DNA from 2 places in the Pantoea sp. X-Soil-ISGK-421 genome. Region 2 is predicted to be linked to the other one. Evidence: predicted binding sites of a transcription regulator. Region 2 holds the regulator's gene; the other holds the start of a gene.
What was found. The regulator Fur, encoded in region 2, represses iron uptake genes when iron is present. The targets are predictions, from matches to a motif close to ATAATAATGAGAACNACTATCAA.
Positions count from the first base shown of each region.

Region 1: fhuA (ferrichrome porin FhuA) is a predicted target of Fur. The motif match lies at 2,577-2,599, and genes of this name have one in related genera.

Region 1 covers NZ_AP035979.1:818,393-824,268, reverse strand. Annotated here, with positions in the region: gene fhuC (Fe3+-hydroxamate ABC transporter ATP-binding protein FhuC) at 1-273, opposite strand, end outside; gene fhuA (ferrichrome porin FhuA) at 319-2,541, opposite strand; gene AC6I8K_RS03655 (glycosyl transferase) at 2,876-4,702, shown strand; gene mrcB (bifunctional glycosyl transferase/transpeptidase) at 4,746-5,876, opposite strand, start outside.
Region 2 covers NZ_AP035979.1:1,198,689-1,204,564, reverse strand. Annotated here, with positions in the region: gene pgm (phosphoglucomutase (alpha-D-glucose-1,6-bisphosphate-dependent)) at 1-1,017, opposite strand, end outside; gene seqA (replication initiation negative regulator SeqA) at 1,042-1,581, opposite strand; gene ybfF (esterase) at 1,830-2,594, shown strand; gene ybfE (LexA regulated protein) at 2,762-3,037, shown strand; gene fldA (flavodoxin FldA) at 3,175-3,705, shown strand; gene fur (ferric iron uptake transcriptional regulator) at 4,060-4,509, shown strand; gene AC6I8K_RS05500 (hypothetical protein) at 4,570-4,965, opposite strand; gene glnS (glutamine--tRNA ligase) at 5,200-5,876, opposite strand, start outside.

The DNA.
Region 1 (5,876 bases), 380 kb from region 2:
CTGTGGCAGATACGCGACCTGGCGCGCAAATGCTTTGCTGCCCCAGCTCTCCACCGCCTCCTCATTCAGCAATACGCGCCCTTCACTCGCCGCATGGTGACGACCGAGCATTTTTAGCAGCGTGGATTTGCCTGAGCCGTTATGGCCAATCAGCGCGGTAACTTTGCCCGCTGCAAAGGTGAGAGACAGCGGATGCAACAGCGTGCGGCCTGGCACACGAAAACTGACGTTATCCAGCCTGAAGGTGGTTTCTGCATGGTGCGGATGCTGCATGATAATCCCTGGTTAATGGGCGCCTAAGCGCCCTTTTTATCAGTATCAGAAGCGGAAGGTCGCGGTACCAACGATCTGGCGCTCAGCGCCCCAATAGCAGGCGTAATCGCGGTAGCAGCTGGCGACATATTCACGGTCGAACAGGTTATTCACATTAACGCCGATGGTTGAGCCCGGCATACCAAAGCGTGCGAGATCGTATTTCAGTGCGGCATCAACGGTGGTGTAACCGGCTACGTCGAAGTTTTGGTTTGAGTTACTGCCGTTCTGCTCTGTATCGGCGTACAACCCTTTGCTCTCACCCACATAACGCACACCCGCACCCACGGTCACGCCCGACAACGCCGTCTCATGGAAGGTGTAATCGCTCCACAGCGATGCCATATGCTTCGGCACCTGCACCGGCGTTTTACCCTTGAGATTTGTGTCTTCGGTGTATTCCGCATCAGTGTAGGTATAAGACGCGGTCATATTGATGTTGGCATTCAGCGCCGCTTTAGCTTCCAGCTCCACGCCGCGTGAACGGATCTCTCCACTCTGAATACTGGCAAATGGATGATTAACCGTGTCCGGATCGGCCGTCAGGTTTTTGGTTTTGGTCAGCTGATACACCGCCGCCGTCAACACCACCGGACGGTCTTTCGGTACGTATTTCACCCCCGCTTCATACTGTTTGGCACGCGAAGGATCGAAGGCTTCGCCACCATAAGTCGAGCCCGCATTCGGGATAAAAGCTTCGCTGTAGCTGAAGTAAGGCGCGATGCCGTTATCAAACACATAGTTCAGACCGCCACGCCAGGTGAAAGCCTGATCGTTCTGACGATCAACTTTATCCGTTACGCGGTCGTAGACCGAGTTCATGGCGTAATCGTAGCGGCCGCCAAGAGTGAACACCCAGCGGTTCCACTCCATCTGATCCTGTGCATACAAGCCGGTTTGACGTTGCTTATTAAGATGCTGATAAGGGTCGGCAAACGGCGTCACGCTATCGTTGCCGTATTGCGGATTTACCGCACTCAACGGTGATGCAGTACCAAACTGCGCATCAATGTCGTTGCGGGTGCGCTGGAAATCGACACCCAGCAACAACGTGTGATCAACCTGGCCTGTGGCGAATTTGGCCTGTGCCTGGTTATCGACGGCAAACTGATTGAGTTTTTCATTGGAAACCGCTGAACCGCGGGTGATTTGTTGCGATGCAGGAAGATAACCATTGCCATAAATACTACGATAATCGGTTCTCAAATCCGCATAACGCAGATTCTGTCGTACCGTCCATGTCTCGTTGAAACTGTGCTCGAAGTTGTAGCCCACCATCTTGGTGCTGCGCGAAATCTTGTTGCTGTCTTCGCCTTCATCAAAGTTGGTTGGCAATTTATAGCTGCTGCCGTCCGGGCGCGTCATCCCCACCACGGTGCCCTGACGCGGCAACCAACCGTAGTAGCCGGTTTCCGGTTCGTTCTGGAAGTAGGTCAGCAGATCGAAGCGCGTGTTTTCATCCGGACGCCAGCTGAACGATGGCGCGATGGTATAGCGCTTCTCTTTATTCATATCCTGCTGTGCGTCGGCGCTGCGTGCGAGTCCGGTCAGGCGATAGCTGTAAACGCCGTCATCATCCAGCGCGCCGCCGAAATCGAAACCGGTGGAAAACTGATTATCGGTGCCCATCTGGAACTGCACTTCACGCAGCGTCTCCTGCGTTGGACGCTTGCTTACCAGCGACACTACGCCGCCCGGATTACTCTTGCCATACAGCACCGAAACCGGACCGCGCAACAGCTCGGCACGCTCAAGAAAATAGGGATCGATAGCGAACTCAGAGTAGTTATCACCCTGTAGTTTTAGGCCATCAAGATATTGGTTGGTGTTGGTTTCGCTGAAGCCGCGAATCGACAACGCATCGATCACATTGGAGCTGCCGCGATTACCGGTTAATACGCCTGGCGTGTAGTTGAAAGCCCCTTTCACGCTGGTGACGTTTTTCATCGCCATCTCTTCCTGCGTGACCACAGAGATTGACTGCGGGTTCTTCTCAATCGGCGTATCGGTTTTGGTGCCAGTGGCGCTGCGTTTGGCTGCGATGGTCGGCGACGGGCCCCACGCTTTCTCTTGTGCGACGCCGCTGCCACCGTCGGCGCTAACCACCACGGTATCTTCAGCCAGCGCCTGTGCGCTTAACGTGCCCAACGTCAGGGAAATAAGCCAGGCCAGTGGACGGCGGGATGAGCCTGGACGTAAAGAACAAGGATGAGTCTTTCGCGTATTCATAAATGAGGTCTCTCGAAAAAAGTCGATGCAGGCGAATACAAACGAGAATGATTATTATGACGGACGGATTTTAGGCGAAATCCCGCCATATTCGCAACGTCTAATGGCTGTTGGCGGGGCGTTTGCGACCAGATCGCGCATGTTTATGATCGAGAATAATAAAAATGCATCGAAGCATTTCGCTGCCCCTTTAACGGAAGGAGCATTGCCGCAAAGAGGAAGTTCATTCCCTTCCAGAAGCCGCTTTCAATCGCGATAAATAAGACAATCAACAATTTATAAAGTGGCCCGATATTTGCTTACAGCAGGCATCCCTCTTCATACAGACCATGTCATGCCCTCAATAAACTGGAATATTGTTGAACGCGTTATTTTCATCAATTTAAAAAAACGCAAAGACCGATTAACCCGCATCACCAGGCAGCTCAAAAAACTGGGCGTGCCGAGCGACAAAATCGTACGTCTTGATGCGATAAAACATGAAAAAGGGTTCATCGGCTGTACGCAATCGCATATCGCGGCGCTGGAGATGGCGCGGGACAACGGCTGGGATCGCGTGCTGATTCTTGAAGATGACTTCGCCTTTAATGAAACACAGGCGAATTACGACAATCTCAATCGCTACTTTACCGCTCTGCCCAACATTAACTGGCAGGTGGCTTTCCTGGCGGCAAATTATCGTCGGGTAACGCCGTTAAACAGCGTGAACTATATTGTACGTGCCAATTTCGCATGGTGCGCATGTGCCTATATTGTTAACCAGCACTATTACGCCACCTTAATCGGGAATTATCGCGCGGCGCTACACGCTCAATTGCAGGGCGGCGCACAGGCAGACTATGCCCTGGATGTGCATTGGAATAGCCTGATGCAGCGGGATCTGTGGCTGGGCATCTTCCCCAACGCCGGTGCACAGCGCCTCGATAAAAGCGATATCGAAAATAGAACGGTAGATTACCGCACGCTCTTCAGAAAGCCGTTAAGTCAAATCGTTGCGCCTGCTAAATTCACGCCCTCCACCTCCGGCCCAATTAAAGTCGACTTTTACTTCCAGTGGCCGCCGGGCTGGACGAACTTTGAATCCGTGATTGACGCGATGCAGGCCAACCCCGCGTTCGATTGCCGCATCGTGGTGGTGCCATACCTCAACTGGAAGGCGAGCGATGTTAATGGCGACATTCAGCGCGGCATTCTGCGCGACAGAGGGCTCGACTACACAGGATTTGAAGCGTATCGGTTGGAGGAGCGTCAGCCGGACGTGGTGTTTCTGCAGAACCCTTACGACGAAGCGCGACCCGAAGCGTTTCGCAGCGAATATTTGCACGAGCGCGGCGTGAAGATCGCTTACATCCCTTATGCGCTCGACAGCGGCATCAGTGAAGAGGTCCAGCGCTATCAATTTAATTTGCTGTGCCAGAATCTGGCGACGTGGATTTTTTCTCGTTCGGCGCGGCATAAAGCGGAGTTTGGTATTCAGTGCGACGCGGGCAACGACCACGTTTATGTGACGGGTCACCCCAAGTTTGACCATTATCAGCGACGCTTTCATCTCCACGACGAGAAGCCAGCCACAAAGGTCAAAACGTTGCTGTGGACGCCGCATTTTGTGCTGCCTGACGGTCGCAAAATGTCTACCACCTTCACGATCTACGGCGCAGCTTTTTTAAAGCTGATTGAACGTGACGATATCCATCTGATCATTCGCCCTCACCCGCTGCTGAGTCAGTGGATGGGGGATGCTAGCCCAGCCGCGCGCAGCCTCTATCACCAACTGCTTAATGCCGCACAACATCGCGCTAATGTGGAGTGGGATAGCGGGCATGAATACAAACTCACTTTTGCCCGATCGGATGCATTGCTCGCCGACGCGGGTTCATTCTTGTTCGAATATTTGCCGTCGAACAAACCGATTCTCTACCTGACTCATGAAAGCTGTTATGGCCTGAATCGCACCGCTGACTTTATCTATAACGCCTACGACGTGGCCTGGCAGGAGGAGGATATTTTCACTTTCGTCGACAATATCGTCGCCGGACGCGATCCGATGAAAGCCAGCCGGGGGCAGGTTTTGATGGAAGAACTGCAAATTGAAGAGAAAACGGCAGGTGAAAAAATCGCTGACATTATTTGTGCCTCGCTAAGACCATTCAACAAGACTTAAGTATGAAAAAGGGCGCCGCAGCGCCCTTGGTTTTCTCGGCAACTTATTTGCTGCCGAACATATCTTTAATCCAACCTGCCACGCCGTCAGAATCTTTCTGTTCATTCTGCGGTTGCTGTTGTTGCTGCTGTTGCTGTTGTTCCTGCTGTTGCTGTTGCTGCAACTGCTGCTGTTGTTGCTGAACCTGCTCTTGCTGCTGCTGACACAGCGCATTCGGATCCAGAGACCAGACTGGCAGCGAACGCCATGTGCTGCTGCCCGTACCGCAGATAAAGTTACCGGCAGAATCGACATTCATCTGCGTGATATCTTCCGGCGGCGTCAGCACCAGCGGCATCGGTGCCTGGTTGTCGAGATAGCGGCGGTAAAGCTGCATCGCACCGCTGGCCCCGTAGAGCTTCGAACTCTGGTTGTTATCGCGGCCCACCCAGGTAATCGCCACTTCTTTGCCATCAACACCGGCAAACCAGCTGTCGATCAGATCATTGGTGGTACCGGTTTTGCCCGCCAGATGGGCTTTAGGATAACGCGCACCCAGCGCACGCGCCGTACCGTGATCCGCCACCTGCTGCATGGTGTAAAGCGTCAGATACGCAGCCTGCGCCGGTTCAACCCGCTGTGCCTGTGGATAGCTCTGATACAACACGGTGCCATCTTCGGCAATCACCGAGCGTACAGCGGAAAGGTCAGCGCGGTTACCGCCGCTGGCGATCGACTGGAACGCCTGCGCCACTTCAATCGGCGTCAGGTTCAATGCACCCAACAGCATAGAGGGCACCGGATGCAGCTGATCTTTCGGCACGCCCAGCTTGGTCCAGGTATCCATCACCGCGTTCAACCCCAGCGTCATACCCAAATTGACCGTTGGCACGTTCATGGAGTTGGTTAACGCATCTACCAGCATCACTTTGCCGCTGAAACGACGATCGTCATTCATCGGTTTCCAGATGGTGCCATTCGGCTGTTTCAGCGCAATCGGCTCATCGGCGATCCAGCTGTTGAGGCGATAGCTGTTCGGCTGGCTCAGCGCGGTGAGATAAGTCGCCGGTTTTGCCAGTGAGCCAATCGAACGACGCGCCTGCAGCGCACGGTTATAACCGGCAAACTGCGGATCGGCCCCGCCGACCATGGCGCGTACTTCACCACTGAAGCGATCCACCACCACCATCGCGGT
Region 2 (5,876 bases):
CCACTGTGGGCGATGCTGGAAGAGGTAGTTGATCGCTACCGCCAGATAGTGGTTCGGATTCATCAGACCCGCAGGCGTGACGATACCGTGACGGTCGTAATCGGGATCGTTACCAAAGGCCAGGTCGAATTTGTCTTTATACGCCAGCAAACCGGCCATCGCGCACTCTGATGAGCAGTCCATACGCACCACGCCATCTTTATCCAGATGCATGAAACGGAAAGTTTGATCGATCGCATCGTTAACGATGGTCAGATCAAGCTGGTAATGCTCAGCGATGCGCTGCCAGTAAGCAATGCCAGAACCGCCTAACGGATCCACGCCAATTTTCAGACCCGCTTTCTGGATGGAGGCGAAGTCAATCACCTGCGCCAGACCTTCAACGTACGGCTGGATCAGATCCTGCTCAACGATGTGACCGCTCGCCCATGCCTGATCCAGCGGCAGACGTTTCACGTCTTTCAGCTCGCCTTTGATCAGCTGGTTAGCGCGATCTTCTACCACTTTGGTAACGTTGGTATCAGCCGGGCCACCGTTTGGCGGATTGTATTTGATACCACCATCTTCCGGTGGGTTGTGTGAAGGCGTGATAACGATGCCGTCCGCCTGCGCGCCGCCGCGTTTGTTGTGCTCAAGAATGGCGTTAGAGATGGCAGGCGTCGGCGTATAACCGTTGTCCTGCTGCACAATCACGTCCACGCCGTTAGCGGCCAACACTTCCAGCACTGACAGAATTGCTGGCTCAGACAGCGCATGCGTGTCTTTACCGACGTAGCATGGACCGGTGATGCCGTTCTTTTTGCGCTCTTCAGCAATTGCCTGGGCGATCGCTAAAATGTGCTGTTCATTGAAGCTTTGGCGTCCCGCGCTGCCGCGGTGGCCTGAAGTGCCAAATTTCACCGCATGATCCGGATTCGCCACATCGGGCTTCAGGACGTAATACTGCGAGGTTAATTGTGCAACGTTAATCAAATCGCTCTGCTGGGCAGGCTGCCCAGCACGGGGGTGATTGGCCATTGGCGCTTCTCCCTGACGCTTCAGTTAAATGGTGCCGCGAACTTTCTCTGTCAGTTCCTGTGGGAACTGCATAGCCAGCATGATGTGTTCCACCATGCTGCATTTGCGACCTGTATTGGTATTCGTGATCACCCAGTACGGTGTGCCGGGAACGTGCTTAGGCTTGGTATGGGTGCCATTTTGCAGCAGCGTGTGCTCGTCGCCCGCAAAGTAGACGCGGGTACGGCCCTGCAGCGAGGCAGTAGCTTCAGCAAACGCAGCCGGATCAAGACGATAGAGCGTTGACAGTACCAACATAAAGCGGTTAACCGCCTTATTCTGCTCGGCATATTCATCGGAAAGCAGCAGTTCACGCACCGCACGAACGCGATCCTGAGGACGCGCTTCGCGGCTGGCAGATTGAGCTTCTTTCATTGATGCTCCAGCGGCAGGCGCAGCAGGTGCGCTCTGTCCGGCGGTAAACTTCAACATGCGGCGCAAAATATCTGAGGCGCTTTCACCAATGTGCTGCGTGTGGCTGGCAATATAACGGTAGAGTTCTTCGTCAACTTCAATCGTTTTCATCTTTTTCCGTACGATTCTGGCAAATGACAGAACCACGCATTATTGCAACGGCTTTAGCAAAATCCAGTCGTGCAAAATGTGAGCGGGTTCTAACATAAGGATTATAAAGTTAAATCCGTGGCAGCCGATAGCGTTGGCAACGTTTCCGGGCAAAAGTCGGAATATGCCCTAATGCCCACCGGCCTGACTGCTGGACAGGTGAATCCATGATAACCTAAGCCAAGGTCACAACCGTAAGAACTTTAGCCATGATTTTAAACGCCCGTCTGCAAACTGAACAATCTACCCCTGATGCCACGCCGATTCTGTTAATCCATGGTCTTTTTGGTAGCCTTGATAATCTTGGCGTGCTGGCGCGAGGTGTGCGCGATGCTCGTCCCACACTGCAGGTTGATGTGCGTAACCACGGCTTGTCCCCGCGAAGCGATGTGATGAACTATCACGCCATGGCACAGGACATTGTCGCAACGCTGGATGCGCACAACATCGATCGCGCTGGCGTGATCGGCCACTCAATGGGTGGCAAAATCGCCATGGCGCTCAGCGCGATTGCGCCAGAACGCATTGAAAAAATGGTGATGATCGATATCGCGCCCGTTGATTATCAGACACGCCGCCATGACGAAATTTTTGCCGCTATTCGTGCCGTCACCGCTGCGGGCGTCACGCGTCGCAGTGAAGCCGCTGAAGTGATGCGTCAGCATATTGCTGAGGATGGCGTGATCCAGTTTATCCTTAAGTCTTTCGCTGAAGGCGAATGGCGCTTTAACGTGCCCGTGCTGTGGGATAACTACAGCACCCTATCCGGCTGGGAGGAAATTCCTGCGTGGTCGCATCCGGCACTGTTTATCCGCGGCGGCGATTCGCCTTATCTGGATAATCAGCATCGCGAAGCCCTGCTGCGTCAGTTCCCGCAGGCGCATGCGCACGTGATCAACGGCGCCGGACATTGGGTGCATGCTGAGAAACCCGATGCGGTGTTACGCGCCGTTCGGCGTTTCTTTAACCTGTAAAAGCAAAAGCTTGCCGCTTGCGCTTTAGGATTGGCGTCAGGGAAGGCGCTGGAGTATGATGTCGCGCTAAAAATTTGCCACAGCGTGTTTTTCGCCGTGGTCGGGCCGATAATGTTTTAATCGCGCAGCGCCTTTCCGCCGTTCGCGCCCACTCAGTTTTACAAACCATGGCAAAAGAACAGACAGACCGCACTACGCTTGATCTCTTCGCAGACGAGCGGCGTCCTGGTCGCCCGAAAACTAGCCCGCTGACGCGTGATGAACAGTTACGCATCAACAAACGTAATCAGCTCAAGCGCGATAAAGTGCGTGGGCTGCGTCGTGTTGAGCTGAAGATGTCGAGCGAAGCGGTTGACGCGCTCAGCACGCTGGCCGATCAGCAAAATATCAGTCGCAGCGAATTGATTGAACAAATGCTGCTGGCACAGCTCAAACTGTCGTAACGCGCGAAGACCGCACGCTGGAACACAAAGTCACGGCTTTACACGTTCCGCACTTTTTACCGGTCTGCTATTATTCGCATAACTGTGCAGTCAACTGACTTACATTCACAATCAGGATTTAAGAGGTTACCTAACCCATGGCAATCGTAGGCATTTTCTTCGGCAGCGATACCGGCAACACTGAAAATATTGCAAAGATGATCCAGAAACAACTGGGTAAAGATGTCGCCGAAGTGCATGACATTGCTAAGAGCACCAAAGAAGATCTCGAGGCGTTCGACATCCTGCTGCTGGGCATTCCAACCTGGTATTACGGCGAAGCGCAGTGTGACTGGGATGATTTCTTCCCGACGCTGGAAGAGATTGACTTCAATGGCAAGCTGGTAGCGTTGTTTGGTTGTGGCGATCAGGAAGATTACGCTGAGTACTTCTGTGATGCGATGGGCACCATCCGTGACATCATCGAGCCGAACGGTGCGGTGATCGTCGGTCACTGGCCAACTGAAGGCTATCATTTTGAAGCATCAAAAGGCCTGGCCGATGATAAAAACTTCCTTGGTCTGGCTATCGACGAAGATCGTCAGCCGGAATTGACCAACGAACGTGTTGAGAAGTGGGTTAAGCAGATCTTTGACGAGCTGCAGCTGAAAGAGATTATTGAAGCCTGATTCCCTGCTCTGCCCGATGTGGGCGTAATCTCACATCGGGTAACGGAATTTCCTATAAAAATAATAGCTACGGTTTTTTAACTTTTCCCCGCAAATCTGTAGAATACCCGCAATGGTCATCCGCTTATTCCTCTGGCAGTAGAATGAGGCTGAGTGAAATGGAATCCAAAACCCAAGCGTCATGAAGACGTTAGTGACATTATCCTTACAGCCTTTGGTGATTAAGGACGTTGCTTTGGTTTTCATTTCACTGCTTGAGTTCTATAATGAGACGCAAATGAGAATGCGCGTTGACCTAAACATTCAAGGCCCCTGCGCCGCAAGTGACTAGCAAAGTAACAGGACAATATCCGCATGACTGACAACAACTCCGCATTGAAGAAGGCTGGCCTGAAAGTCACGCTACCCAGACTGAAAATTCTGGAAGTGCTTCAGGGACCTGGCCCCGAGTCCCATCACGTCAGTGCGGAAGATTTGTACAAGCGCCTGATTGATATGGGCGAAGAGATTGGCCTGGCGACGGTGTATCGCGTTCTTAACCAGTTTGACGACGCGGGCATCGTAACCCGTCATAACTTTGAAGGCGGTAAATCTGTCTTCGAACTGACTCAGCAGCATCACCATGATCACTTGATTTGCCTGGATTGTGGCAAAGTTATCGAATTCAGCGATGAATCAATTGAAACGCGTCAGCGTGAAATTGCCACTCGCCATGGCATCAAACTCAGCAACCACAGCCTGTACCTCTACGGTCACTGTGCGCTGGGAGACTGCCGCGAAGACGACTCGCTCCACGATAAGTAATTGAGTGTGCTATGCAGTATAAAAAAACCGGCGCTTGAGCCGGTTTTTTTATACCTGAAATCAGGCAACGAAAGTTTCTTGCAGGTAACGCCAGCGAGGAATGGTGGTGCTGCAATCCAGTACCGCCAGTGAAATGCGGCTCTGATTGGTACCGTTCATCATCTGTAATTCACGATACTGAATCGTCACTTCCTCGCTTTGCTGCGAAATGATGGCGTGCTCACTGGTCGCAATGCGCATACCTTCACGCTGTCCCTGCAGCTGGCGAAAAAGCACTTCCATTTCGTTGAGATCCAATCTTTTGCCTTGCGGCGTCACCATTTTAAATTCGGGATGAAAGTACGACAAAAACAGGTCAATACTGTCGTCGCTACCTTCTGCCTGATTGAAAATACGTTCGATAAGCTGATGTAAAACGACCACGCTATGCTTAGCTTCCTGAGCGAGACTTGTCATTTTTTTTCCTTAGATAACCCGCGGAGCAACGTCTGAGAGCGCATAGCCTACCTGAAAAAAAGTTTTTCACACTGGCAAATGGGTTAATTATTCTAAAGTCAGAATAGTCGCAAATGAGGAATTATAGGCTTGATGAGGCGGGCAGCATAAAAGGTTGTAGCTTGCCAAATAGAGATAATAAAAAAGGGCGATTGCTCGCCCTTACATGATCATATCGCGTGATGTCAAAAACGCTTAATCGCCGATCTTTGCCCAGGTATCACGCAAGCCAACGGTGCGGTTAAACACCAGTTTGGATGGCTGTGAATACACACTATCAGCACAGAAATAACCTTCGCGTTCAAACTGGTACGCTGCCATTGGCTCGGCTACACGTAGACCTGGCTCAACGAAGCCTTGTTTAGTCTCCAGTGAGTTCGGGTTAATGGTGGTGAGGAAATCCTCAGCCGCGCCCGGATTTGGCACACTGAACAGACGATCATACAGGCGGAATTCCGCTGGCAACGCGTGAATAGCAGAAACCCAATGGATGACGCCTTTCACTTTACGGCCATCAGCTGGATCTTTGCTCAGAGTATCAACGTCGCAGGTACAGTAGATGCAGGTGATATTACCTTCATCGTCCTTCGCCACACGTTCGGCACGGATCACGTAGGCATTACGCAGACGCACTTCTTTACCCAGCACCAGACGTTTATATTGCTTGTTGGCTTCTTCACGGAAGTCAGCGCGATCGATCCACACTTCACGGCTGAATGGCACTTCACGCGTGCCCATCTCCGGTTTGTTCGGATGATTCGGCATGCTGATGATCTCTTCATGACCTGCAGGCAGGTTCTCGATTACGACCTTCAGCGGATCCATTACAGCCATGGCACGTGGCGCGTTTTCATTGAGATCGTCACGAATGC